Regions from separate parts of the Sporosarcina sp. FSL K6-5500 genome, predicted to be linked through region 1. Evidence: riboswitches for the same ligand, from Rfam matches in the RefSeq annotation. Region 1 holds a riboswitch; each other region holds the start of a gene.
What was found. Region 1 has a riboswitch for cyclic di-GMP ahead of MKX62_RS03305 (sensor histidine kinase). Riboswitches for the same ligand answer to the same signal wherever they lie in the genome.
Positions count from the first base shown of each region.

Region 1 (10,002 bases):
TGCATTGCCGATATACCGAAATGGATAGCATGTGGATAAAGTCAGCATTTCTTCCGGTGCTGTAGAACGGATGACTGTTGTATCATTTGCATCTACAATTTCCGTATCCACAACGGCATATGTAAAGGTACCATGCTGCATTTCCATAATGATTGTATCGCCATTTTGCAATTTGTCCAATCCAGTAAACACGGTGTCCCTGTGTCCCGATAACAGAATTTGATCTTTTTGCCCGGGATAAACGGTGCCTGTGTAGTGACCAACGCCTTGCTTTAAAGCATCGTCATCCGTCCCTTCCACAATGGGAAGCTCTTTTTGGATAATGGGAATTTGCAGGATGCCGATTGTTTGACCGTTCTGAAAAGACAGGTCGGGATGGGATGACTCAAGCTGGGGTGACTTTATTTTTTGTTGTTCCAACTCTTCCTTTGCCTGAGCTAGTGCGACTTTTTCCGACTGCTGTGCGGACTTAAGCTGCAGACTGGCGTATCCAATGAAAAATAGTCCACTCGCCAGCAAAATCACAGCCATTTTTTTCAGCAAATTGCATCACCTCCAGCTAATAAAGGATGTGTTGATTCATCTCATATTCACTTCAGTTTTGACGGAAAACAGAAAAGCTACCAAGGCATGATACGCCATGCACAGGCAGCTTTTCAAAAGTTTCTCTTTAACCAATTAGCCATTTGAGTCATTTACGTGTCTATTGAGCTATTTTCATCCTTCTGTAATGCCTGATGATCATCAACACAATTCCACCTGCCACAAGTACAGAACCAACTAACATCAAATTAAATATATTTGTTGACGTGGCAGGCAAGTTGAACCCGGCTGTTGTTGGAACGCCGCTGTCGATCTGTCCTGGTATTGTGACTTGAACCGCCGGGCTATCGCTTCCTCCCTCCCCTGGGTTATCACTTCCTCCCTCCGCAGGGTTATCGCTTCCTTCCTCCGCAGGGTTATCACTTCCTCCATTCGCAGGGCTATCGCTTCCTCCATTCGCAGGGCTATCGTTTCCTCCATTCGCAGGGTTATCGCTTCCTCCGTCCCCTGGGTTATCGCCTCCTCCATTCCCCGGGTTATCTCTTCCTTCCGCCGTAAAAGTGAAAACAAATGCCGCCCCAAGGCCTTGAAAATCATTTCCAAGGTGCTCCGGAAAACGAATAGTGATGTCCAGATTCTCCCCGCTGCCGCGTGTAAGTTTTCTTGCGGGCAGAGATTTAAATGCAGCCAATTTGCCCTGATACAATTCCTTGTCGTCGGCTTTTATTTCCAGCAGTAGCTCATTGAACAGCTTTTTTTCTCCACTGTTTTCTAACTGCATTTGGTAGGCAAAATCTTTGCTACCTAAGTTTTTGACTGTAATGGTCCGAGGTGCCCAGTCCCCAGGCTTCATATTGCTGATTTCAAATAACGTATCATTTGGTGAAATGCTGATGTCTATATCATCCTTGCCCGTGTTGTCTTCACCATCTGCTAATACGCTCGTCATAGGAAAGAAACAGATTCCGCTAATCAATAGAAGAACCGGAAACAGTCGAAACAGTTTGCTCATGATAATGCCTCCTTACATATCTTAGCGATTGATTCAGGAAGAACCTTCTCCGGCATCTTCCCCCACTATATTCACCTTTTTTTTCGGAGCCAATTCGATTTCTCCAAGTGCTCTCCAAATCGTAAACCCCGAGTAGATAAGCAGCAGGAATCCGGGTATTAATAGCAAAAGCGCACCGTTCTTCGACTGGGTAAAGTTAATGAAGTACCCTACGTAAGGCACTGTAAAACCGGTGTACTCTGCTACCACATTGTCAGACAGAACTGGATTCATGTCCTCTGCATTGTTGTTGTCGCCTTTTGTCCGGTAAAGTACGGAGTCGCCACTTTTGACCACCTCAGTAATCCTGTGTGTGATCAAAATATTTTCTGCTTCCTGAAATGTGATGACGTCGCCTTTTTTAAAATTAGTTTTATCTTCAGCCGGTTTCACAGCAATGATCGAGCCTGTTAGGATTCCCGGCTCCATGGATCCCGACAGAACAGTTTTTAGTTGGTAACCGAAAAGTTGTGGCTCGCCGCCTGAGATTTTCGTGAAGACCACTACGGAAGCGACACTAATCAGCAGAACCATCAATATGCCTGAGACGATGCTACTTATCCTCTTCATTCGTTTCTTCTTTTTCATTAACTTCTTCTCTCTCATTTGTATCACCTTCTACTTTCTTTGTATTATTTTCTGGTTTTACGACAGCGTTCACTTCAGCTTCATTCTTTGTTTCAGAGTTATTTTCTGGAGCCTTACTTTCTATAGAATCCTTTTCTTCCGGTTTCTTTTCAGTAGATTCATCAACAGATCCATCCTTGCCGTCCGGCTGTTTTTTACCGTCATCTTCAGGCTTCTGCTGCTCGTTCTCTTTGTTAGCATCCGAATCTGCTTTATCATCTTCACCTTCTGTGGCCTTATCCTTTTCAATTTCTTCCTTAGATTCATCATCTATATTCTTGCAGTCGGTCTTTATTTTCTCGCTTGAAACAGCATCCTGTTCGTTTTCTCCAACAGACTTATCATCTTCGCGCTTGCAGTCGACATCGCTTGGTGCAGCATCCTGTTCTTCTTTTTCCTTAGTCTTATCATCTTTGTCTAGGCAGTCGACTTCGGTTTCCTCACCCGATACCGTGTCCTTATCGTTTTCTTCCTTAGGCTTATTATCTATGTTCTCGCGGTCGATCTTGATTTCCTCGCCCGTTACAGCATCCTTTTCAATTTCCTCACCGCATTGATTCGTAAGTACAACCGGAACTTCCCATTCGGCAGTGATCATCTGGGAGACTTCCGACTGGCTACTGAGATATGCGGATGTGTCAGACGAAATATAACTAATGCTAAAGATGACTAAATAGCATATGAGTGCCAATTTTAAAGTCAGAAATGGACCTTGATGCTTTTTCCTACGTTTGCGCCTTCGGCTGGTTTTCAACCTGATCCCGCCTTTCGATTTTTTACCACTGGATTTTTCTTACGTATATTCCTCAAAACATAAAATCGAGTTATATGTTGAGAAATATATATAAGGAAGAGCATTGGTTGATTGATGAAATAAAAGGAAGGAGGAGAAGTGCTCTCCTCCCGGGATATATGTTATTTCTTTTCCCCTTTTGTCTGCTGTGCATCAAATGTCCATTTAAGCTCTAAAGAATCACCTTGGAATTCGTTTTGATCTTTGTCGTTCTCGACAAATTCGAATTGTACGGACAGCGTGTCAGAATTGCCGGCTTTTAAACCGCCTTTTTCTTCAAGGTATGGGACAAAGACTTTATTTGCAACGGCATCTGGTGTCATACCCTGTAACTCAGCAAGAGTTGTTTGGTAAACCACGTTGTCCAGTCCAGTCCACGGTCCCGTGATTGATTTATCGTGGTTCCACATGAAGTTAACTCGGATATGACTTCCAAAGTTTTCTACATTATCACCATTTTTGTCTGTTACTGTATACTCTGTCTTAAGTAATACCTTGGATATGTCGAGTGTGCCGTCATTTTTCAATGTAAAATCACGATTCATCCAGTCGCCAGGCTTAATGTTTTTTACATCGATAATTGTTTCAGGTTTTAGCGATAAATCCAGTGTACCGGCAGCGAATGTATTCGTGCTTGTTTCCACGTCGTTGAAATAAGCATATGTTCCCCCGCCGATCATACTTACAGCCAATGCTCCAGTTGCGATACCCATTGCAAGCTTTTGTTTAATACCCATTTTTAATTTCCTCCAATTAGTTTGTATTTTTTCGCTTTTATTGAATGCTTGTTCTTTTGTTCTTCCCTGCGACTTGGAAGAAATTATTTTCTTCTTCGATCTAAGGTATGAGTTCATTTTCACCTGATAAAGTAGCCTTGATTGCATGCACCATTTTCATAGTTTGGCAGCTGTTGTGATCGTTGACACCCCTTTAGTAGGTGTCATACTTTTTCATGGAAATCTCCTCCAATGCTTTTTTCGGCTCGTTACCATTTTTGTAACTACTTTTAGTATAGGAGTATTCCTGGCGGGCATCCTCACTCTAAAGAGTGATTTTCTGATATCGTTTGTCTACTTCGATTTTCTACTTTAGTGTAGGGTCGGTGCACTTTTGTACCAGTTCACTTCTACTTCTGTTAATGAATAGCTAACTCGGAAGTAATAGCTCTATCTTATAGAAGTAACCTTTAATATTGATTTACTGATAGGTAACAAGTAACTGAAAAGTCTTAATTCGCTAAAATACAAGTTAATAACAAAAAAAAAGAACCTCTTCAACCGCAGGAGATGACGTCATATTCAATGTAATTTGGTTATACTGAACTATATAAAAGAATATAATTTACGGAAACTGTGAAATACATCCTCTATATGGGCACCTTGGATGTATGGAGTTATTGGTGCAACCGACCTAATTACACTTGGACATTATGTTCAAGTTGATTGGGTTTTTATTATGAAATGAGAGGGTGTGACAAAAATCAGAAAGATTCTAGCTGATATATTAGAAGGATACACTCAGAAAGCTGCTGCTTTGGATTTGGTACAAGCATGCACTACTAATAAACCAATCGAAACGAATGATACCTATCTAGATACATTGAAGCACGGTATATCGCTGTACCACCTAATGGATAATTCAAGCCCTCAAATTATAATGAATGAAATAATAGCAGCTATCATCAAGCTTACACATAGTGATGAAGCATTCTTTTGGTTAACGGATGTAAATCATCAAAATAGCTACCTAGCATCTTCTACGAGTAATCCCCATATTGAAACTGGCCTAAAAAAAGAATGGAATACTATACGTCTGGAGAATGAACTGTTTGTCAGTAAAATTAACGAGGATTGGTACGGGATGAAAGTCATTAGAACCTCCACTACTATCGGCGTTATCGGCGTTAAGATTTCCGATTCAAGTGAGGCTAGAGAAACATTACTCTTCAATCGCCCTTTTGAGTTTTTAGCCGAACTTAGTGAAATAATGCTCGAAAGAATTCATACAGATTCAATGAAGGAGCAAATGATTGTAAGTAAGGAACAAAATCGTATCTCCAATGAAATCCACGACAGTGTTTCGCAAAGATTGGTCGGTATTGTTTATTCTCTGCATAGTTTACAAACAAAAAGTAAAAGTATGACAAGTACTGAGTTGAATGATGAATATCAATTTCTTTCACAATCTGCCAACACTACATTAAAGGAACTACGGTTGGCTATTTACGGTCTCAACTCGACAAAGAATGGTGAAAAGCCTTTTCTAGTCCAGCTGAAGAATTATTTGGACGAGTACGCACGGTTAAGTGATATACAGATTGATTGTCAAATAACGGGTGATGAAGCTTTACTATCCAGCGAATTAAAACAAGCACTCTATAGAATTATTTGTGAAGCTTGCGGAAATGCCGTTCGCCATGGTCAGTCCACGGCTATTGAACTCAGATTATCTATACTGGACGAGAAAACTGTATTGGAAATTCATGATAATGGAATCGGAATTAATTCGCACATATCCGATGGCCAGCATGAAAAAGGTATCGGTCTCTTCAATATGAGACGTCTTGTAAGTACTTTTGCAGGAACGTTTTTGATAAGTGGATTACACGGGATAGGGACAGAAATACAAATCGAAATTCCAACCGCAAAAATACTTGAGAAGGTCCAGGTGATTGGCTAATGCAAATTGTTATTGTCGACGATCATCCATTAGTAAGAAAAGGATTAACATCTATCCTTACTATAGATGGAGCAATTGAAATCCTAGGTGAAGCAGCAAATAGAAATGACGCGCTAACTCTATTCCATGACACTACACCTGATTTGGCGATAGTGGATCTTCGCTTGGGAAATGAATCCGGTTTGGAATTAATTACAGAAGCAAAACAACAAGGAATAACCTGTAAATTTGTTGTGCTAACTTCATCGACGGAAGAGCACGACTTTAAACAGGCAAAAGAAATAGGAGTCGATGGCTATATATTAAAAGAGGCATTACCTGAAGAACTGATCCATGCCCTCGGAGTTATCGGCAGAGGTAGAAAGTATTATGATCCAGGGGTGTTTGATTTGGTGATAAAATCGAAGGAAAGCCCTTTTGAAAATGATAGGCATATCGAACAGCTAACACCGAAGGAAAAGGAGATATTACTCGAACTCGGGATGGGCCATTCAAATAAACAAATTTCACAGGCTTTATATATTACAGAGTTTACTGTAAAAAAACATGTCAGTCAGGTATTAGCAAAGTTAGATCTTGCCGATCGAACAAACGCGGCATTGTATGCCAATGCTAAGGGCTTGGTGGCGTATAGCGTGAATTGAATAGGTGTCTAGTGCTAAAAGCTCCCACGATTAGTAACCTCGTGGGAGCTTTTCTGTTGAATAAGTTTCTAGTAATCCGCTTTTCCACTCGAATAGAGACTGACGAGAGAGATATGATTGGTTGATGCTGTAACTTTATGCTCGATTGGCTATGGATATAATCGGAGAATATCCGATATGCTCGGTCGGCCAATGGATATAATCGTAGAATATCCGGTATGCTCGATTAGCCCATGGATATGATCGGAGAATATCCGGTATGCTCGATTAGCCCATGGATATGATCGGAGAATATCCGGTATGCTCGATTAGCCCATGGATATGATCGGAGAATATCCGGTATGCTCGATTAGCCCATGGATATGATCGGAGAATATCCGGTATGCTCGATTAGCCCATGGATATGATCGGAGAATATCCGGTATGCTCGATTAGCCCATGGATATGATCGGAGGACAACCGATATGCTCGGACGGCCAATAGATATGTTCGGTTATACAACTTTATGCTCGGTCGCCCAAATATATGCTCGGTCATGCCGCATTCAACTTGTTTCCTGTTATTTTTCCACAGGCCAAACTACCGAACAAACACAGATTGGTTGGTTGGTGTTGAATAGGATGCCTTGCACTCCTCTATAATTGAGTCAACACTACTATTAGGGGGAACACTAGTGGACACTAACAAGATTACGATGATGGATGCTTACATGATTGAAACGCTTCGTGGCAACGGCGTATCAGATGATGAAATCATTACCAAAATTGCGCAGAAAGATATCGGCTTTTGGGAGAACGTGAAACCTGCTTACGATTTCAATGAACTTATTAAACTTTATGATCAAGATCCGCAAAAGTTCTTATCTATACTTTCAAATGGATATACTGTGAAATTCATCACAATGAACGGGTTGCATAACTTATTGAAAATGAAATTCGATAAAATCAAGGACCACGATTATCAACTTACGGATAGCGGCATCTCACACCTAAAAATTGAGCAACGAATATAGCTTGTATTGAAACAGATGTTATCTAAAAACTGGGTTATTCACGAACTATCTGAGCAAAATAGCGACCAACCGACTAAAGATATCAGTATTCTACTTGTGTGAGACACCAATCTGCACGTTTCATCATAGTTACCGCTTTTCGAATTGATAATAAAAAGTGCCTTCAGACTTTCAAACTGAAGGCACTTCACTATCAAAATATGACGAAATCTATTTCACCTTAATTACATTACCGAATATCGCATTAATCCCTTGGTGATTTTGGACGGGTGAATTATTATCGTGAATGAGTTTGACTGATAAATTACCTAAAGTGTTTAAATTCACTGGAATTGAATTCGTTACATTTGAAGAATAGTTTCCAGTATATAAATAGATGTCATCTGTATCATAGTTCCCGTTGCCGTTATTATCCAAATAATAGATACTTTGATTTGATCCACTAACCGTGGCCACCGAAGCATTGATACCTGTAACAAATACATTTGGATTTGCATTAGAATTGTAGACAGGAACAACTGAAGCAATTACATTTTTGTTTAAATGCTTACCATCCAGCATAATTTCTAAATCGTTCACATCCAAATTCCGAACAGCTTCATTAAAACTAAGCACTAATGAGGTACCATAAGCGTCAATATAAGCCTGGCTCAATTCCGGACCATATTGGTAACCGCCATATAGATAAATACTTTCCACTGCAGCTGATGCAATTGCGTTGTCTGCATTGTCCCGAATGCTATTGATGGAGAATAGCGCTTGTTTACTTGCTGGAATTCCAGTAGATGGGATATGGATTGTGACAGTAACAGTTGTCGCTTTATCTACCGCCCCTGTAAAATCAGTTGTCACAAAAGAACCCCATGGTAATGGGCTATTGTCCCATGTATAGTTATTCATTTCTTGCAAAGAGATCAAGTTTACGCCACTATCAAAATCTGTCACAGTATAAGTGACTGTTTGCTCAGCTCCATTTATTGCTGGATTGCTCTTGATTGCGCCAATAACGGGGCGAGTGCTATCCGCAGACAATGTATTTTGAACACCAAACGGCAGCATATCAGTTTTATTCGGATTTGGTGTGCTCGCTTTATCGACAACTGTATAAGCAGGTAGATGCAATTGATACGCTCCATTTGGCAAGTATCCAGCAATTGTCAACGTATTAGTAGTAATCACTGAATTGCTAGAGTTCAAGGAAACCAGAGTAGATTTCCCCGTTTTCTGATCAATAACTGTCACGGAGTTCTTTCTACCTAGTACAATATCCTCTGTAAAACTAGCAACAATTTTGCCTTCCTTATACTCTACTGATGTCAATACAGGTGCAATAACATCCTTGCTTAGCGTAATGTTAGATGAATAAAGCGCCGTACCATTGCCGACAGTATCCTTTACATCAGCATCAATAAATAAGATTGCATTATAATTATTAGTAACAGGTAATCCTGTACCCGTTAAAATCACTGTATTGGCATTAGTACCCGCCGTCGCAGTTAGGTTTGTCACCGTTCCGTTCGAATAAACCAGACGTGCTCTTCCCGCGAATGAAGTAATACTCATATTTTTATCGTACGTAATCTCTACTCTATTTTCTCCTGTAACATTTACATTCGTCACAGTTGGCGCCACTGTATCTGCGGAAATTGCCACTGTTGTTTCCAACGGATTTGGCGTTAGAAGGTTGTTATTATAATCCTTAACATTCGTCAATTTAATTGTGGCAGTCGTGCCCGCTATGACCTGGATGTTAGAAGTGACATCCAATCGATTTGGGTTCGTAGGATTATTAGCTACAGTTGCTGATCCATTATTGACATAAGCGACGACTCCGGCGGCATTCACTGGCTCGTCGAAAAGTAGAGCAAAAGAATTCGTAGATGTCTTCGCTGCCGCTGATCCTGACACAAGTTTTGGTGCTACTTTATCATTCGCTTTAACAATGGCAGTATGCTCCTCAAACTTTTCACCGGTTGCTGCTTTAATCGTGGCCATTGATTTGAACGCATACTCGCCGTCAAAGACCCAATTCGCAGTAATCGTCAACGTTTTACCATCTTCGGACAATGAGCCTTTCAGTTGTCCGGGGTTCACTGTTGCGCCCGTGACCATTGTAAATGCCATATTTTGAACTTCACCTGAAGTGTTTAATATCGTTGACTTCATAACAGGTGTTGCAAATTTAACTTCAACTTGTTTCGCGTTAATCGCTGTCACCTCGGTAACAAAACGATCATCCGCTGCATAGCCAAATGTGATGGCAATCGTTTTTTCTGCTTTCGCTTGTCCTTTTGTTAAAGTCACTACATAATTTCCAGCTGTTGTGCTTGCCACCGTTTTTGCTGTAACACCTTTTTCAGTAACAAGTGAAGTGACGTAGGCTTGAACGGCCGCTAGTTTGTTGGCATCCGTTGCATCATTGCCGCGTGAAACAGTTACTGTACCGGCTTTTAACTGGTTGAGTGCTACTTCTACTGCTACTTTATCTACATCTACAGGGATCGGTTTCGGCGCTACCATCGCTTCACTTCTGAAGACGAATGAAGCCATTTGGCCACGCGTCACAAGTGCATTAGGCGAGAACTTTGTAGGTGTTGTACCTGTTGTAATTTCGTTTGCATAAAGTGCTCGGACATAGTCAATATGCCATTGC
Region 1 is NZ_JBBOTP010000001.1:739,092-749,093, forward strand. It holds gene MKX62_RS03280 (class D sortase) at 1-543, opposite strand, end outside; gene MKX62_RS03285 (hypothetical protein) at 704-1,555, opposite strand; gene sipW (signal peptidase I SipW) at 1,589-2,200, opposite strand; gene MKX62_RS03295 (hypothetical protein) at 2,148-2,819, opposite strand; partial or broken gene MKX62_RS24395 (hypothetical protein) at 2,820-2,975, opposite strand; gene MKX62_RS03300 (CalY family protein) at 3,137-3,751, opposite strand; cyclic di-GMP riboswitch class II at 4,351-4,432, shown strand; gene MKX62_RS03305 (sensor histidine kinase) at 4,485-5,693, shown strand; gene MKX62_RS03310 (response regulator transcription factor) at 5,693-6,337, shown strand; gene MKX62_RS03315 (hypothetical protein) at 7,011-7,349, shown strand; gene MKX62_RS03320 (S-layer homology domain-containing protein) at 7,560-10,002, opposite strand, start outside.

Region 2 (10,002 bases), 3.4 Mb from region 1:
TTATCAGGGGAAGTCCTAAGTAAAAAAATATAAATCACTTTACCAATCCATTGTTCCATTAACGGGTGCGATTATGGAAGATCATAAGCCTAATTCCTCTTTCAAGATACGATGGGATGAAATGTATGCAGAGCGGGTATAGATTAGGACGGCAGGCGAAGAAAATCGATGAACTATGGTGCCATAGAAGCCAATCCGTTAGTCAGACTCCAACGTCCACGGTGCATCACAGACTATCGCTCCCTTATGGGAAGCACTCATGGGAGATTAATATTTGTTAAAAATGCCAAGCATGACCTAATTCATGTGCAAGTCTTCTAGCACTCTCTATGCTATTATCATAATTTAATGAAATCCGCGATTCGCCTTCTGGAGTAAACGGAGCACAAAACCCACCCGAAGATTTTGTTTTACGTTGTTCTGCATCTACCCATCCCTTTGTAATTAATTCTTTTACAAATTCACACATACTGCTATCAATATTTACAAGAGACTTTGTTATTCCATCGCTCGCTTGTGAGAAAATAATCTGAAGAGAACCTTCTTGAGATGAAGTCATCAACTCATGCCAAGAAATATTCTTTTTCCCTACTTCTTCTGCTTTAATTCTTAAATAGCCAGAAAGGTCATGTATATTGGAATCTATTGTATCCCACATAGCATTAAGTGTTGGTTTGGATATGCCATTCAATTGTAATGATTCATCAAGGTAATCTACTTTTCTTATCGTGTTTTCATTAAGTCTTAGCCCAACCATTTGATTATAAATAGAAGCAAAAATATTTGCTTCTATTTCAAGGGTTTTGTTTAGTTCTCTGAATACATTGTGCCTTTTATATCGTTCCGTCTTAGACAAGGATATTCACTCCCCTTCGCTATTTTTGAGCAAAGAAAAAGAACGCCCAGTGGAACGTTCTGACTTGTTGCATATAATTAATTTACAAATAAAATACGCTAGTTTACTACTTAGTAATACCTTCAAATTCCTTCATTGTCTCATTAATTTTAGATTGAGTTGAAATAACCGCCCTTTGCGAATTCTCCGTTACTTCACTGACCTTCATTACTTCTTTTGTAATGTTGTCTACGTTGGCATTCACTTTTTTATCGCACCTTCGACATCACCAGCCAATTTTCGAACCTCTGTTGCCACCACATTAAAACCGAGTCCATGTTTCCCTGCTCGAGCCGCTTCAATAGCTGCATTCAATGCCAAAATATTAGTTTGCGAAGAAATGTTTCGTATTGATTTAGAAACTTCACTTATTAAATTGGTTTGTTCCTTCAAAGATTGAAATGCTTTTATGTTCTCCGTAGAGTTATCAGTAACCATTTCCCCTAAGTCCTCAGACAACTTTTTTAATTGAGAAACTATTTCTATCGTTTTATTTTCGCGTTCTGTAATATTTGTTGCGATTTTAAGTACAGCATTTACTTCACCTTTATCGTTTAGAACGGGAATATAAGTAGCTTCTAGGCAAAGTAAATCCTTTGCTTTACTAACCCTATGAATCTTCTCTTGAAACTTTTTACCTTTCCTTAGATTATCCCATAGCTCAGCATATTCCTTACTATTCCAGAATTCTAAGGTGCAAAATTGTTCATGTGACATATTCTTCATTACGTCGACACTATACCCCAAAGTCTGTGCAAAGTTCTGATTTGCCCAAATAACCTTCCCATCCAAATTGAATTCTATCATAGCTAAATTAGATTCTAGTGAAGCTAAAACCGCTCTTTCATTCAATACTTGGGTACTAATATTAATATTTGTAGCAATGTTCATGTTCATGTGCCTACTTCCTTTATAATAGATTTCCTATTCTTAAAAACATAATAGAAAAGAGTGGAATTACAGATTTTATTTCCCATAATAATTCCTCTACACTATACTACTACAAAGGAGGACGAAAGACCTTTTTATCACCATCAAGTATTACAGTGCCAAATTACCTAACCCATCACCTCCACCATCATCGACTCAACACAGCATCGGTTTACAAATGTAAAAAACGCCCGAATGGACGTTTTCACATTAATAATTATTCAATTTCACTACTTTGCAGTTTGTTCCTGCTGCGCGTTACGCATTTACACTTTCGGCTTTGCGACCCTGTCTTGCATGTAATCTTTTCATCGCAAATCTTGCTATTGGCTGTGCAACCAACAGTTCAATCCAAAATGCTATACCAAAGTTTCTTGGTCAAATGTGAAAGAAATTTTTAAATGGTTCTAGGCTTATTTGTTTCGTACCAACCCAAGTTCCGATAATCGATAGAATAATAGATAATACCGTAACATTCAATAAAGTATTCAATAGAATTCTGGCATTAAACCCATCTGATTGTCCCACGAATTTTGGTATCAGCTTACCAACAATCGGTCCCGCAATCAATCGTACTGATAAAATTACGATTATCCACATAAACGGAATAATCTTTAATGTATCTAGATATACCTCTTTACTGAAGCCACGTTCCAACCCTGTAATAATAGGGGCGATTGTGTTTACTGAAATAATTGAAATGATTAATAAAAATAATATACCTTCTCTTCCGTTTCTAGGTAGTCTTGTTTCTCCATGCATGTTTGTCATCTCCGCGAATAATATTTCAGATGGCAGACGTATCATGAGACATATATTTTTGGTTAATGAGAAAGCCAATATCTCTACACACTGATTTACTAATCATAGCATTTTCTTCAAATGAATGTCACCTCTCCGTCAGCCATTCCACACTCCTTATTTTTGGATAACCAGACTAATCGCATTGCTATCCTAGCCTTATACCTTCTCTATCTTTCGGCTTTCGTTTCGCGTATGCAGCATGCCGTCAACGGTAGATTTGTTTTCTTTTCCCTTAATTAATAGAAAACCACCAAACGCATTGTTTGCCAGTTTTCTTTTGGGAAAGTAAAAGAACGCCCGGTTGGACGTTCTCCATTTGTACTTATTCTTAGCGCTGAACCTTAACGTATAAACGCCAAATCTCTCTCAGCCAAAGCATCTTTCAGCCAGCAAGGATGCATTTTCAACAAATCTGATGGCAAATCTTGTTGTTCGAAATATTGAATATCGAGTGATTCCGAAGAATTGCATCGAAGTTCTCCGCTTATAATTTCAGCTAAAAAACAGGTTGTTATAAAATGAACTATTTTTCCTTTAGGGTATGAAAACACCTGTGAATCTGGATCAGAGTAAACACCGATTAACTTAGTAATTCGTATATCTAAATTCGTTTCTTCCTTCATTTCCCTAATAGCTGCTTCGGATACTGTCTCCCCGATCTCTACATGTCCTGATGGGATCCCCCATAGCCCTACATCAGCTCTTTTCTGCAATAATACTCGATTATCTTCATCTAAAATAATAATAGCGACTCCTGCTTTAAGTTCGTTAATTTCCTTCATTTCAATTATCCCCTTAAGTAATAAAATAAGGCTGATTGAGAAAGTTTCAACGCATCATATGCAAAAAATTTCCTCCTCGAACCTTTTATGTCAATAGGCACCTTATGCAACTTGAAAAGGTATGATCCTTGGTTTCAGACTTTTATTAGCAGAACCCTAATTACAGTTCTCCAATTTATTGATTTGACGGACTATAAATCATGATACCTATAGTACTATTTAAATTCAAGAGATACTCCAAGAATTCATTCAACGCCAATCAAAATCTCGCGAACACACGTAATTGCATTGTTAGCCATGAACCTCAGCTCCTCGATTCGCTGCTTGTCGCTGAATCTGGGCGCTAATAATAATGCGGGGTTTGAATCGGATGGTTGCTAAGCAGTTGGGTTGGGTTGGGTTGGGTTGTAACTTCGGAAATTGTTTAGTTGGCCATTGTTGCATCGAGATTACTGGTCAGGTTCAATCGGTGTATGCAGCAAGCAAGCCCACGAAAACACTTGACTGAACGTAAGAAAAGCACCCAGCAAGATGCTAAATAAACTCATAACTTTTACCTCTTGGATACATGAAAACGTTGTACCATAGCAAAATTATATCCTTTTATATAGGAATTCCCCATTATATCTTGATGAATGTGTTTATCTTGTATCATTTGAGTAACTTTTATCGACGCATCTTCTAGACTACTCGCAGATAAGTTCATAATGAAAGTTTCATTATCATTAAAATGAAGTGTTATCTGAAATTCAAGCATTTTCTCACCTCCCGCAACCGATGTTATCAGAAATATAGGTAAACTAAAAGTTAACACTCGTATGTAATTGGACTGTTGCATAGTTCTACATACAAATTATCGCACTCCCGACTTGCCTTTAAGTTTATCTTCTTTATTCTCTAAGAACAATATCTCGACGTATTTGGCATTTCTGACATTTGCATCACGATGGAGCCTTTCAGGTGTCGGATGGGACGTGCTTATCCAAGAGTACTTCTTCACCTCAAGAATCCAACGAAGAACTTCTATCCCTCTCACATTTCCAACTACGTGGATACGCTCTTGAATTATCCTTAACTTCGTTCCTATCTAATGACTTGTTGGAGATGCTTACTCCTTCGAAAAACATCTCTAATCCTTTCAGTTTGATTGATTCCCATCGACTTTTCCTACTTTGGTGCCCCATTAGCTGTTTTCGGGCAAAATAAGTGCAAAGACTAAAATCCAATAATAAAACTAAAAACAACCGTTAAGTTGAATCAGTGTCCTCATTTTTTCCGATAGACGATTATTTTGATTGTGAATAAAATTTTCATTTTGCTTGATACTACGTTAGTAAAAATATATAAATGAGGTGCTAAATGTGTATTACTACAAAGAAGAATTGATCAATCCCGTCACTCCTCCCGATAAACCCGACCCTGAAGCTGCAAAAGTAATGCAAGAAATTCTAGGTGGGCATTTTGGAGAAATGCGTACCATGATGCAGTACTTTTTCCAAAGCTCCAATTTCAGAGGTAAGGAAACACAATATCGCGACTTACTTCGTGGTGTGTTTTTGGAAGAAATCGCTCATGTTGAACTTGTCCAGAATACAATCAATCAATTGTTAAATGATTCAGGTGAATCTGCTGTACCAGGTAATGCTGGCGTCGATCAAGCACCTCTCGATGATGCCGTTAGACACGCAAATCCTCATCACTACATTATTGGTGCTCAAGCCTCTCTCCCTGTAGATGCTACTGGGAATCCTTGGAACGGTTCTTGGGTTTATAGCCATGGCAATTTGATTAGTGATATGCTCGATAACCTGGTGTTAGAATCAACCGGTGTCTTGCAAAAAACTCGAATTTACGAAATGAGTTCTAACAAAACATTTCGCGAGACATTAGCTTTCCTAATCGTGAGAGATAACGCACATCAGAATGCGTTTGCAAAAGCATTGGAAACGCTCGGCGTTGATTGGGGCAAGCTGTTCCCTGTCCCGAATTACGATATAAATAAATATCCTGAATGCAGAAAATATGTGGAGTTAGGGTATCATAATGCCCAGTTCAATTTCAGATTAGACCCAACTAGAATCGGGGAAATTTTCCAAGGACAGTCCCCTAGCAGAAATAATGGCGAACTTAAAGTTACTCCTCCACCTGCTGGATTCCCGGTTCCTTTACTGCCTGACATGCCAAATGAACATAGTCCAGGTATTCAAGACATGAATAACTAAATTCTTTCAGTCCCTATATAAGGGACTGTTTTTTTATCTCTTCGTGTAACTAACCTCATTAAATAGAACCTCACAGAACTCAGATTTATAGGATTGTTTCCAAACTGTCACCGATCCATAACTGACTAACCTATAATTAAGCAGATTTCGTAGTAAACTTACATTAGATAAAGTCAGAATGGAGACTATCAAATGACAGTTACAACATGGATTTGGATATGGATTTGTATTATTATCTTTGTTTTAGAACTCATTTTCATCTATTTCGTCGTCCATAAAAGTTATCGATATAAACATACGATTGATCCGATTGATGATCATATAGAAGAAATGAATAGAGAGTGAATCGATATAGATTAATGAATTATTTCTATGAAAATTAATTTATACATATAGAGCGGACCGGCATATGACAGTAAAAGTCCTTTCTATCATTTTGACAGCGCATCAAAAATAGTAAGTTGCTGCACCACGGTTAACACTCCCTCACAGAATGTTTGGTGCTGACGAATATACGGATCGTCCTATCGCTAGCACTCCACATCCAATCCCTGGTGCGTCGTTCAATATCTTTCAGCACCTCTAACAGTAACCGGGTTAAAAGTTTGATTATTTCTTCGTATGCGGTCATTCAGTTATCTACTTCGCTTTTTGGTCAGACTATGCGTTCCCACTTATTGCACTAGCTTGTAAATTTGAAATAAACTCCTAAAAAAAACACTTTTAGTTACAGTAACCATGGTACAATCATTCTAAAGGAGGGATATCCTTGAGATACATTCTAAGTGTTATTATTTCGATTCTTGTAATAGTTTTACTGCTTAAGCTAATAGGCGTACTGTAAACAGTCACATTATCTTTAAACTAAAAGTCAGTGGTTTTTTTCCAGGTTCTGCTTCTATATCGCTTAGGTGCCTGGGGGAAGAAATTGATTTCGTTATGATAATATCTAGTCCTCTTCTTAATTTACTGCATATAATGGGTCTCCCATTTCCTCGTACTGTGCGTTAAAGTAACGAACTGTCAGCCTGCAAAAAGCCATTTGTGGTGCTTTCAAATTCCTGTAATAAATCCCTATCTGTGTGATCCTGCGTATTAGGCGCATTCATGAATTTCATAAATGCATATTCTTTAGTCCGTAGATTCAGTTCGGCCTCGTTTAAAATTTCATCCACACTTTCCGCTACAATGACTTCGATATACATTTCTGTTGCCTTTTTATAAGGAGTTGTCTTCAAGTCGTTTTCCTCCACGTTTACCGTACCAAGCCTTAATGTTCGTTTTTATTACATTCGCAATAAAATTGTTTAATAAGTTTCCATCACATCTGCTACATATTTTGGTCGAACTGCGTACTACATTTTGATGGCTTTCACTGCATTTTCACTTTGCAAAAAAGCAAGAATCCTCAAGGAACATTGAATGTAATAAGCTAATAAAAAGCATAAAGAATATTAAGGTATAGCCAGTCATACATTTAATCAATGTTGTTGTTTGTAATAGATATCAAAGTATTACAGAGGGAGAATAGCTATGAGCGTTGAGTTTGTTTTAATGGCACCAACAGCTCTTCAAGTGTTTAAGGCAGGAGAGTCCAATCCAAAAAAAGTAAAGCGGATTGTTTATGGGCAAGCTACATCTGACGCAAATGGTATAGCCACACTTTATTTCACAGAAAACGGATTATCTAATGGTATTCCATTATTAACAACTATTGACTATGCTGTATCAAGCGTATATTCTACAAATCCTTCGATAAATGCAAGACCGAGAGTACAAATGCGAGAAAAGAATGTTGCTGCAAAATTCGTCTCTGCTAATGTCACAAATAATAGTAGTATAGTAGTACTAGGAATTAATGTATTAGGTTCAGAAAATCCAGTGAGTGGAATTCTTGTAGATTTTATGATTTTAGGTAGCTTTGATAGGTAAGAGAAAGCGACAATAATTTTGAAAAACGTGGATTAACAATGGTTGTTCGAAATTTCCGGGCATAAATCTCAAGATGACTGTGATAAAGACTGCTGATTATTTTTAATCAGTGTTCTTTTCTTTTCGGACAGCACATGTTAATAACCCACCTATTTGCCTACTACTCCTTTGTATTAGACTCTTTCATAAGATTGTTCTATCAAAGTATGTTAGTTTGTATATAGGCAAACTTATCGAAAGGTAAGGACGCAAAGCCAAGGGCCTAATACAACTATTTGTAATGGTAGCCGGTTACCAAGTGTATTGCTTTCTATCACTTGTTAAAAAGGATGAGGATCGTTTTCAATAAATCAGTAATGCTCGTAGATGATTCAAAATTCATGAGAAATCTATTAAGAAAGATTATCGTAAGTAACGGTTATTATGTCGTAGCTGAAGCTGGGAGTGGAGAAGATGCTGTGCCTCTTTATAAATCACACTTCCCGCATATCGTTTTATTGGATATCACTTTACCAAATATGAACGGTATCGCTACGCTAAAAGAAATTAAGAAAATAAACCCCAATGCTCGTGTTGTTATGTGCTCAGCCTTAGGGACTCAAGATTTAATAATTGAGGCTTTAGAAAATGGAGCCGCAGATTTTATCGTGAAGCCTTTTTTTGATGGACTTATTACCCAATTAAATAAAATCTATTGAAAAACATAGTACACTAACATAAAAGACCAAGAAATTACGGTCTTTTTTTCATCTTAAATGTACAATTCGTGTTTACTCCATCATTTCGCCCGCCCATGCATCCAACCAATTTAATAAAATCCTAACGCGATTAACAAAGTCAAAATAATGAATATCCATCCTTCAAACGAGGTCATTACTGTCGCCATAACTTCCAAGCCTCTTGCCTTTTCTCATACAACTCCCGCTGCAACAATGGCTCGTACACCACAACCTTGTAACGGGATGGCCACTCATTTAAAAACCTCGAAGTCAAATTAGCGAAAGCCTACAGTGACACATTCACTTTTCAAATTGGTGGAATATTTGGAGATTTTTTTCATTTAAACCCCTCATAAGCCTTGAGGCATAAGCATTGTTGCTACTATGAATTATTTCGTGCTAGACTAATCAGCCGTTTCGTACGTACGTTCTACAGGTGTGAAAATATGATAGTTTCAGCATCCAGGTACTAATCGACTATGCCACGCCGTTAAAGTAAAGTCCTAGGAAATCTTTTGAATTCGTGTGGTTGGGGGACATTCAGGGGGACACATTAAATGCGGACAGGCGCACGACTTATAACATAATAACAGCCACCTTCTCAATCGAGTTGGTGGCTGTTTTTATACTCACTTTTCATTTCCCAGCTTTTCAAACAAGTGGTTGACTTTATCACACATTTCTTCAGTTTCACCAGGATCAATCTCTTGTCTATTTCTTTTTTAGTAATCAACAAGGAGTTTGCCCTTCATTTCCTCTTTTGCAAGAATAGGATACTACAGATGGAGGTGAAAGAATGAATTTTAATAACCACTTCTCTAATCGTAAATGTAGTAAATGTCACATCAGTCCATGTTCTTGCAAAAATATATGTAGAGTACCAAGAGTGTTCATGGGGCCAATCAGGGCTATCGGGCAGGCTGGCTCCACTAGTACTATCGGAGCCACATGCGGGTTATGCGAATACGGGTATATTTACAATCTAACTCCTCAAACGGTACCTATAGAAGCTGATGTCTTGTTTGATTCAAATGGATTAATGACACCTGGAATTGTGCATACCCTTGGAACCTCTCAAATTATGATTAACGTTCCGGGAGACTACGAGGTTACTTTCTCTGTATCAGGTACGGAACCTAACCAATTTGCACTGTTTTTAAATGGATCGCTGGTTCCCGGAACAGTCTATGGTTCAGGTGCTGGCACTCAGCAAAACAACGGGCAGGCTATTATTGCCATAGTAGCCAACGATGTTCTTACCCTTCGAAATCATTCTTCTGCTGCAGCAGTTGGTCTTGCGTCTGTGATAGGTGGTACACAAGCTAATGTAAATGCTTCTATTGTCATTAAGATGTTGAATCCCAATGCTTAGGTAGAAATTATTCGGTATAAAACATCTTGGTTTCACTGGATTTTAATACAGGCTTCAACAATCACCTGATGCAAAACTTCTAAAAATAGAGGTGAAAAGTCGGAAGTAATTACTATCCATAGAAGAAACTCAAAAACAAATCGACCTTTCCCTATTCGGATTGGTCGTTTTAATTTACCGGTTCAATTAAACAAGTCGATGCCTCCATAAATAAACAAATGATTCTAATTTGCGCACCGACAAACTTCAACAAGTTCGCTGCACTACAAATGAATGCAATATTCAATAAATTCCTATCCGGTATTATCCCAGATACCAGATTGAAAAGGCGACCTTCTTTCGTCGA
Region 2 is NZ_JBBOTP010000001.1:4,159,687-4,169,688, forward strand. It holds gene MKX62_RS19830 (GNAT family N-acetyltransferase) at 1-33, shown strand, start outside; gene MKX62_RS19835 (hypothetical protein) at 278-856, opposite strand; partial or broken gene MKX62_RS19840 (methyl-accepting chemotaxis protein) at 963-1,786, opposite strand; partial or broken gene MKX62_RS19845 (hypothetical protein) at 2,084-2,587, opposite strand; gene MKX62_RS19850 (NUDIX domain-containing protein) at 2,971-3,411, opposite strand; gene MKX62_RS19855 (manganese catalase family protein) at 4,773-5,633, shown strand; gene ytzI (YtzI protein) at 5,826-5,978, shown strand; gene MKX62_RS24495 (DUF6877 family protein) at 6,109-6,264, opposite strand; gene MKX62_RS19865 (hypothetical protein) at 6,641-6,871, opposite strand; gene MKX62_RS19870 (hypothetical protein) at 7,167-7,565, shown strand; cyclic di-GMP riboswitch class I at 7,779-7,864, shown strand; gene MKX62_RS19875 (response regulator) at 7,895-8,263, shown strand; gene MKX62_RS19880 (BclA C-terminal domain-containing protein) at 9,177-9,656, shown strand; gene MKX62_RS19885 (hypothetical protein) at 9,826-10,002, opposite strand, start outside.
Region 2: linked by a shared signal. The riboswitch ahead of MKX62_RS19875 (response regulator) and the one ahead of MKX62_RS03305 (sensor histidine kinase) in region 1 are both predicted to bind cyclic di-GMP.

Region 3 (10,002 bases), 2.3 Mb from region 1:
TGAGTGAACAATCATCCGTATTTGCCAAACGCCAAGAGCCTGGACTGTGTTCAAGTGTTTCATCTATATTATCTAATCGATACAATCCCTGGTCCATCATCAATTGAGGATACACACTTGTTTTCACTTCCCATTTCTTACTGAAGAGGAATGCCCACGGTTTTAAACCTATGATGGAACTAATTTCAATTTTAAGTTCCAATAGGTTTCTTATTAACAAATCCATACATTCTTCCAAACGGCTTTCATCCGTAAAAATTAGGTTTAACGGATGTGGATAGGTCATTTGAAATAAGGCTAGCACCTGCCCCTCCTCTTCAATCGTCGCCATAAACGGCTTCTCGTATCGGCCAGCTTTAATTGCCTGCAATACACCGAAAAAAAGACTGTATACATCTTCCCTTTTACCTAAAACAGGTTCAGCTTTCAATGCAAATTTTTGCACATCTTGATAACGTCTAAACTCCATCCCCACACCCCATTCACATAAAAATAATAAACATCGAAATATTATAACAATTCTACCACATTTAACCTATATGCTGTGACTCTGATTGAAATCCATTGGTTAGTGGAAAGCTCTCCTTATTGCACTGGAAATTATAAAGCTTCCCTGGGGATAATCTGCAAATGGGCCTAGAATGTTGCCACAGGTTGTGGTGTACTAAGGCTGCGTTCTTCTGTTACAGGCGCTTCCTCTTTTTTTTTGCAAATAAACGTCAAAGTGAGCTGAAAATAATGCCTGTCTTCTGTCCAAAAATGTTATTGGAGGAGCCAACCCCTGATCACCTTGTAAATTGCCAGGAATGCGGCCTTTATGAACAAGGGACACGGATGGTATGGGGTGAAGGTAATCCAGCGGCCCCGATTATGATTATTCTTGACAATCCCGGAGCACGTGAAGATCGTGAAGGCGAGTCATTTGTTTGTGGAACGCGGCAAACGCTACAAGAAGTTGCAAATGAAGCTGGCTTGAAAATAGATGATCTGTATGTCACTTTTATACTAAAAAGGAAGCCCGTTCGAGCATACGACAAAGAATTAGTACGTCAAATTTGTATGAGGCATTTAGAACAGCAGCTTACAGAAAAAAAGCCTACTCTCATTCTTTGTTTAGGAAATGTAGCCGTTCAGTCTTTTTTTCAAAATCCTGAAGCCGAAGTGAAGTCAATGCGGAGTAGTTGGCACGATATACGTGGATTCCAAACAGCGGTCGCCTACCATCCACTTGCAGTTAGACGACGTCCAAACTTACGTAACTTATTTTTGGAGGACTTGACTTTCGTTGCGGATCACTTTCATTCTTTAAACCTCTAGCTACGATATGAAGTTTTTGCAATCCAATATTACTATTAGAAAAAATATTTATGTTTGATAAATTAATCAGATATGGTAGATAGAATTCAAAAAAACAGGACACGCAATTAAGCATGTCCTGTTACCAACTCAGATATTTGGTTGTTTTGAAGTATTCAATATTTCTAGTTCTTCTTTACTTCCAACGTGATCAAGTTCTTTATTTTTTTCAATTTCATGCATGTCAAGAACGTGTTGGGTAGGTGGGATTAATAGACTTATTACGATAATTGTCACTCCAGAAAAAATCACACCTGAGAAAACAGGCGTTAGCCACAATTCGCCCAACAAGCCCAAAAACCCATCCGATTGAATTTTCGGCCCAGGAACGTGAGTAAGTGACGTAATAATATAATATACGAGTCCAACAGATATACTTGCCCATACAGCCGGAGTACTTACCCGCTTCCAAAATGGGCCTAAAACGATTGGCCAGAACAATGTAACAAATACAACATCCCACGCTAAATAGGCTAAATCAATAACTTTTTGAGCACTTAGAGCCAGGATTAAACCTAACAAAGCGCTTGCAAGAATCACCATTCTGGAAAAAAACAATAGTTTTTTGGGATCAGGATTCTTATTAATAAAATCTAAATAAATATTTTTAGTAACAATTCCTGAGGTTGCTACATAACATGCCGCAACAGTTGACATACCCATCGCCGCCATCGCTGTTAAAAAGATAGCAGATAAAATAGGAGGGAAATAGCCTTGTGCAAAAACAAGCATCAATGTTTCGGGATTGGAACTGTTCGGATAAATAGATTTAAAAGCTTCCCCTAACATACCAGGTATCCAACTAATAGCGATGATTACTGAACCTGCAATAATCATACTCAGCTGTGCGACACGCGGACTTTTTGCCGCTGCAACACGCTGACCTAAGTCCACTGCTGGAATATCACCAAGAGCTAAAACTAAATAGAGTGTCCAGAATTCAACTCCACCTCTACTAAATAATTCATTTACATTCCACCAATCAGGGTTAAATGTAACATCGGGATAATAGAATAAAACAAATATGGTTATCCCGAGGATTCCGGCTACCGCTAGTGCCCCTTGAACAATTTCGGTGTAAGCGACAGCCCATAAGCCTCCAATAACGGAGTAGAGTGCCGTTAACGAAACAAATAATAGTGCGGCTGGAAGGAAATCGATTTGGAAAAGTTGTTGGATAATATAAGTACCCCCAACAGTGAGAGCTGCGGCATTGAAAATACCAAATGCTACCGCCATCACGATTCCCGTGTATGCTCCTAATCTTTTACTACCATATCTCAATCCGTAGTAGTCCGCTAGTGTCCATCCTCTTAATCTTCTTAGGGGCTTAGTCCAGATTAATGCTCCTAAAATCATACATGTACCTAGGCCGCCCATTGTTGCGGACCCTTCAAAGCCTCCACTTGTATAACCCGAGCCGACAGCAGCAAAAAAGAATGGAGCTGCTAATAACGCGGCAATTAAACTCCCAGTTACAACGGATAACGGCATACTCCAGCCCGCCACAATTAAATCTTCAGCAGTTTTGACGCGCTTATATCCTTTATAGCCAATGTAATAAATAAAAACTAAATATACACAAAATACGATGATATTCATCAATTCAAGTGCTCCTCATCTATCTTTTATCCGTTCATAACTACTCCACCGTTTGGAGTTAGTATTTGACCTGTATAAAAATCCGCATTTTCTGATGCTAAAAATAACACAGTTTTGGCGATTTCCTCAGGTTGAGCCAAGCGCTTTAGTGGATATTTCGCTGACTCTTCCGCGATATAGTTTTCACCGAAAGCTTCGAGGATGCCAGTATATGTTCCACTAGGCGCCACAGCGTTGACCAATATATTCGGTGCCAACTCTCTTGCCAAAGCTTTTGTAAAAGCATTAATACCGCCTTTTGCCGCTGAATAATGGGTGAATTCTTCACACCCAAGACTTCCTATATCTGAAGAGATGTTAATAATTTTACCTTTATTTTTTTCCTTCATTCTTTTCGCCGCTTCTCGGCAATTATAAAAGTTTCCGTAAAGATGAACCTTTATCATTTTGTCCCACTGCTCATCAGTTAAATCTGTAATAGGAGCATTCTGTGCAAACCCGGCATTGTTGACAAGAATATCTATTGCTCCTAGCTGGTTGTCCATATACTGAAACATATCCTGCACTTGTTTAGAGTCAGATACATCCGCACAATATTTTAGTGCATTCACGCCATGGTCCTTCGCTTGTAGACGAACTGTTTCCGCCTCTTGATCGCTGCCAATATAGTTTATTAAAATATTTGCTCCCTGTTCAGCAAAAGCTAAAGCAATTGCCTTGCCTATCCCCATACTAGAGCCTGTAATGAGAACATTTTTACCGGTAAGCTTTAAATCCATTAATCTTCACTCTCCAATTTAAAGTTTGTAATTAGGGACTGCAGCTTCTCCGCAGTTTGGCCTAATGAAGCAGATGCTTCTTTCACTTCTTGCATCGACACCAATTGTTCTTGTGTAGCTTGTGAGACATTCAATGAAAACTCGGTAGATTGTTGAGATGTTTTCTTAATATTATTAACGGATGCGACTACTTCTTCAGAGGATGCAGAAATTTCTTGAGATGCAGCAGAAATTTCCCGGATTTGATCTGCGACTTCATCTGCAGATTGTACAATCCTTTTAAATATCTCGCCTACTTCATTCGTATAATCCATTCCCACTCTTACGTCTTCTTTTCCTTTTTCCATCACGGTTACAGATGCATTAGAATCCGTTTGAATCATATGAATTAGTTGGAAAATCTCTTTAGCCGACTGAGATGATTGTTCAGCTAAACGCCTTACTTCATCTGCAACGACAGCAAATCCTTTACCATGCTCACCAGCTCTGGCTGCTTCAATAGCAGCGTTTAGTGCTAACAAATTTGTTTGCTCTGCTATAGCAGTAATAATGTTCACAATGTCGCTAATCTTATTAGAATTAGCATGTAAACCATTAATAGTTTCCTCTATTTGTTCTACAGATGTATTAATTAATTGCATTTGATCAATCACCTGTTGGACAACCTTATTTCCTTGTTCAGCAGCAATTGAGGCTGTCAGAGACGATTCAGAAGCCGTATTGGCTGAATCAGCGATTTGTTGTATGCCACCTGCTGTTTCTTCCATTGCAGCTGCTGTTTCTTCAGTCATCACCAAAGAAGTTTCAGCATTTTGAGCGATATTCTTCATTTCTTTCGAAACGTTTGTTGAACTAATATACGATTCTGTCGCATTCATAGTTAGCTGATTGGCTGATGATGCAACGTGATCAGATGTATTTCTAATGTTTAATATGACATGTTGCAAATTTGAAACCATTGTTTTTATCGATTGTGAAAGTTGTCCAACTTCATCATTTGTAATCTGGAGATCCACATCGTTCAATTCTCCATTTGCCACTTGGTCTGCAACAATGACCACTTTTTTAAGTGGTAATAGAAGCCGATCAATTGTAAAATACAGCAATACTAATAAGATTGAAATTCCGATTACTGCAATAATAATCTGTTTTGTAACACTTTTTTTAATGATGGTATCAATATAATCCGCAGAGTAATCAATTCCTAACACTGCAATTGTATTTCCGCTTTCATCTTTAAGAGGGCTGAAAACTGTTCGCCATGATCCGAATGAGTCCTCAAAGATGCTTGTTACCTCTGATTGATCATTTTTAATTGCGAGCTTAGCAGTATCTACATGGACAGGAGCAAGATCAGTAAACAATTCCCCCGCTTCATACGCTTCATTCAAATTTTCCGTATAGCCGATAGGAGTGACACCATTATCCTCCATCTCCCATATATAACTCCAAAACATGATTCCCTGTTCTTCCCTTATGCCATCCAAGGTACTTTGCATTTTCAAAAATTCAGGATCGTCTTCCCCTTGAACTTTCAATAGACCATCTATATCTTTGGAATCTAGGTTCATGGCTGTCAATAAGCCAACACTTTTTAACTCTTGTTCTAGGTCATTTTCTAACTGGCCGTTCAATTGAGAAATACTTTGTGTCGTTAGAACAGTAAAAAGTGCTAAAACAATAATAGAAACTGTAAGTAAAAGCTTATACTTTAATGACATGTTTTTAAAAAAACGCATAATAATTATTTCCTCCTCTTCAATTTTTGTATCTTTCTTTACACATAAAAAAAGGCCCATTTCACAATGAAATAGGCAAATAAAAAAACTAGACTATTATCTAGCGTTTCTTGAGCAGCTCAGCCGTCATAGTAATAATTACTTTAGACCTGTAGCTTTGCGTCCCTACTTTTCAATAGGTTTGCCTATAACTATCAAAAAATATACCACATAGTCTAATAGATGGCAATATGAAGTACCAAAAGATTCATAGAGTAGTATAGTGACACCGCTTAATGTCCTGCTTTCAAAACACCCAAACTAGTATATAGTCATTGGTTAAAAAAGAAAAATAGTGCCTTTACTCCCCCGACCATATTTATTTTCCGCTGTTTTAAATTGTTACATCAAATTCTTTCCAAGGATAGCATTGCTGGAAATTTCAATATCAAAAGTATTCTCATTTCTGGCAACTTCAACCTTTATTCTTCCAGGTAAGAAGCAATGCCTGATATGCTATAGAAAGGTGCTGCTATGAAAACGCTATATAAAAATGCGAATAGCTTGCTCGACCTATCTATTTGTTTATCCTGTTTCATCAGATCTATCTTGCCCTTTTACTATTGAGCATTTTTACTTTTTTCCACTAACCTGTCCATTTGGTGCAATAAACAACAAATTACATAATTCAACATTTCAATAATCAATTTGTTGTTATTGCTTATCGTCAAAAATTATTTCTATTTCTGTTAAACAAAAGTTTCAGATACTGAAAATTTCACAACCATTTTTCCGTGCAAAATACTTTTTTGGCACCTGTATCTAACTTCACTTGTTTGCCAATAGCTAATGGATGCATTGGATGGGTGTGGCACGTATCGAACTCAGCTAAAATGGGAATATCCATCCCATCTAATTGCTCTATCAGTAAGTCCAATGGCTGCTTGCCAGTACCTAAATCATCATACTGTTCATGTTTACCTAAAATAATACCAGCAACTTTATCAAAAAAACCTTGCACTTTTAGCATTGCAAAATTCTTCTCAACAATTGAGGCATTTTTCATACAATCCTCAATTAATAAAATATCGCCTTGTTTAATTGTAGGGAAATAAGAAGAGCCAATAAATCCATACATCGAATTCACATTGCCACCTATTAATCGTCCTTCTGCAACACCACTATGTCCAGTCACCCACTTATTATTAAAAAGCGTTTTCTCTGTCGTTTTTTCTAACCAGTTCACAGGCTCATCAGACCAAAATGGAGACATTGGCACTTCATAAGGTAGCTCTGTCTCTTTCATAAAATATTGTTCGAAATATTGATAAGTATCATTTACTAGTGGTTCAAATTCACCGAACGAAGGTATTAAAGCAGGTCCATAATATGTTGAGATACCTGTTTTTGCATAAAGGGCGAGTAAAACAGCCGTTGCATCAGAATAACCAACGACTAGCTTTGGATTTTGCTTAAATGCTTCATAATCAATATATGGCAGCATGCTATTAGAGTTCGTGCCACCAATTGTGGACATAATCATCTTTATATTCGGATTTCTTAATAGCTCATTTAGTTCATCTGCGCGTGCTTTAGGTGAACCAGAACGATAAACATCAGACTGTCCTGTCAATCTACCTTCTACAATAACAAACCCTTTTGATTCTAAAAATGCTTTTGCACGTTCAAACCGTTGCAACGCAGTAACAGTTGCGGGTGAAGATGGTGTGAATATACCGATTGTATCTCCCTTTTCTAATCGTTTCATCATTAATTATCCCCTTTTTTCATAATTTAGATAGCCCAAAAAACTTAAGAATTTTCAATTTAATAGTGAAGTATACAACTTTAATCTTGACTTATAATCACGAATACTTGTTATTATACTCCATCTATTTAATAGTTTCTATTAAATTTCAGAATAATCCATTTCCTAACATCCGATTCACTATATAATCATAGCTTCCACTGTTTTTTAATTCCTTTGCTAAATCAAGGTGATTTTTCTCGTTTTGTGCTTTGCTTTCTTCCCATTGTCCAGTTATTGCATGAAAATCGTATAGAAGTCTTGCTGTATCACCTAAATCATGCAAACCTTTCATGCTCGGTATGTCTAAATGAGGCAAGGTCTTATAGGATAGTTCGCTAGCAAAATATATTAACTCCTTTTCCAGTGCGTAAAACAAGTTATATACAATTAATTAAGTATTTCTTCCCACTCGTCTGAGCATACTAACGGGCAAGGCTTATACAGCATTGTTGCATTATTCATGCATGCAACATTCCTAAAAAATTAATGCTTTTAACCATTGTTTATGTAAAACTTTAAGGAGGATATTTATTGTATGTATGATGTTGTTATTATTGGCGGTGGTCCGTGTGGCTTATCAACGGGTCTTGCTCTACAAGAAAAAGGACTTTCTTATGTGATTATTGAAAAAGAGGCGATTGTCAATTCCATTGTCAACTGTCCATTACACATGACTTTCTATAGTACTTCTGACCGCTTAGAAATCGGCAACATTCCATTCCTATCTCAAGATGTCCGTCCAAATCGAACTGAACTATTAAAATATTATCGTCTTGTAACTGAGAGACAAGAAATTAATATTAAGTGCTATCAAAAGGTTAATTCTATTTCAAAGAATGCAGCATCCTTTACTGTCCACGCAGAAGATCGTAATGGCAACACCATTCCTTACGAAGCGAAGATGATTGTTATTGCAACAGGAATTTTCGATACGCCAAGACAACTAGGTGTAGACGGAGATAATCTAGCGAAGGTATCACATTACTATAAAGAAGGTCACCTCTATTATGGACAACATGTTACAGTTGTGGGTGGTAAAAATTCAGCAATTGAAGCTGCTATTGATCTTTATCGTAATGGGGCCAAGGTTACACTTATCCATCGTGGAGAAACTGTCTTAGAAGGCATTAAACCATCGTTGTTATTAGATATGCGTAACCTTCTTAAAAAAGGAAAAATTGATTTTCATCCCAATTCCAGTATTGCTGCTATCGATGAATCAACCATTCGCATAAACTCTTCTGACGGAACAGTTACACTTCAAAATGACTATGTATTTTCCCTCATCGGTTATCAACCCAATATCTCTCTGCTTCAAAGCATTGGAATTCAAACTGACCTCTCTTCATTAGTTCCTTCCTTTAATCAAGAGACATATGAATCAAATGTCAAGAACGTTTTTCTTTCTGGCGTTGTAACGGGTGGCATTACAAATCGTGTTTACATTGAAGACGGACGCTTTCATGGCATGAAAATTGCAAATGAAATTGCACAACGTCTGTCCTATGTTCAAAGTAACTTATGATGTTAAAAGCTCACCAAATCACAATGAATGTGACTTGGTGAGCTTTTTTCAATTACAGACGATTTAAATTTAAACTATTTATGATCCCCTAAATAATAGGCTATCAGGCATATTATTTTATTATTCAATTCCATATCCTATTACTTTCCCTTCCACTTGGCTTAATGATAAAGGTCCGAAGTGACGGCTGTCTATACTTCTCCACCACTGGTCCCCCAGCACAAATACTGTGCCTTCTGGTACTAAAATGGCTTCCATGCTTTCTTCAAAATCTTCTTCAGTCATAGAGGAATTTTGAGAATCGACTGTTTCAAAATACTTTTCCTTATTCATTCCTCTTACGGTTGGAAATGAATAAAAAGACTCTAGTTTCATTTCATCAATATATAGCTGACCCTCTCTAATTTCAATTCTCTCTCCTGGTAAGCCCACAACTCTTGATATATAATTCCCTGCTAGATTTAAATTTGGATTTCCATTTGAATACTTCGGTGTTGCAAAATAAATAACGTCCCCGCGTTGAAAGCCAGAGACTCTTGGCTCTACTACAATTCTTTTTCCAGTACCTATTGTTTCATAATCGTGATTTCCTTTGTCCATATTATCTATTCCGTATTCTACAGTGATCATATTTGACTCTACTTCGACCATCGGAATTTCAGGGACGGATTGATCATCAATGATTGTTTTCTGACTTTCAACTTCAGATGTATACTCTTTAATCGTCATCATTAAAAATAGTCCAACAGCAAAGATGGCAAAGCTAGAAAAAATTAGTGGGAGCATGTTAAATTTCTTTTTTCCACTTTTAGCAATGACTTTCTCCAAGCTAATCATTCGATCAGTTTCTAATCTATCAACATCCTTCAACTCGTTAAACTCACCATCAAATTCATCGAAGTCATTCATCCGTTCTCCCCCTCCATTCTGTACATTTCTTTTTTCAGCGCAGCAAATGCCCGCACCATTGTTGATTTCACCTTTGTCTCAGTCCACCCTAAGATATATGCTGTTTCTTTGATCGAGCTTTCGTTGATTTTCCGTAAAATAAGGACGTCACGATAGGTTGGCTTCAAACTAGCTAGCGCATTGGACAACCTTACAGTCATATCCTTTTTCAGTAATTCATCTTCCAGCGAAAGATTGCTTGTATCCACATTCAGATCTTTATCAAGACTGAAAAATCGAATGATCCTTTTCCGCCTGAAATGA
Region 3 is NZ_JBBOTP010000001.1:3,057,124-3,067,125, reverse strand. It holds gene MKX62_RS14755 (GNAT family N-acetyltransferase) at 1-469, opposite strand, end outside; gene MKX62_RS14750 (uracil-DNA glycosylase) at 739-1,317, shown strand; gene MKX62_RS14745 (sodium:solute symporter family protein) at 1,447-2,958, opposite strand; gene MKX62_RS14740 (SDR family NAD(P)-dependent oxidoreductase) at 2,985-3,737, opposite strand; gene MKX62_RS14735 (methyl-accepting chemotaxis protein) at 3,737-5,476, opposite strand; cyclic di-GMP riboswitch class I at 5,587-5,672, opposite strand; gene MKX62_RS14730 (S66 family peptidase) at 6,234-7,223, opposite strand; gene MKX62_RS14725 (hypothetical protein) at 7,372-7,557, opposite strand; gene MKX62_RS14720 (YpdA family putative bacillithiol disulfide reductase) at 7,801-8,790, shown strand; gene lepB (signal peptidase I) at 8,911-9,699, opposite strand; gene MKX62_RS14710 (RNA polymerase sigma factor) at 9,696-10,002, opposite strand, start outside.
Region 3: linked by a shared signal. The riboswitch ahead of MKX62_RS14735 (methyl-accepting chemotaxis protein) and the one ahead of MKX62_RS03305 (sensor histidine kinase) in region 1 are both predicted to bind cyclic di-GMP.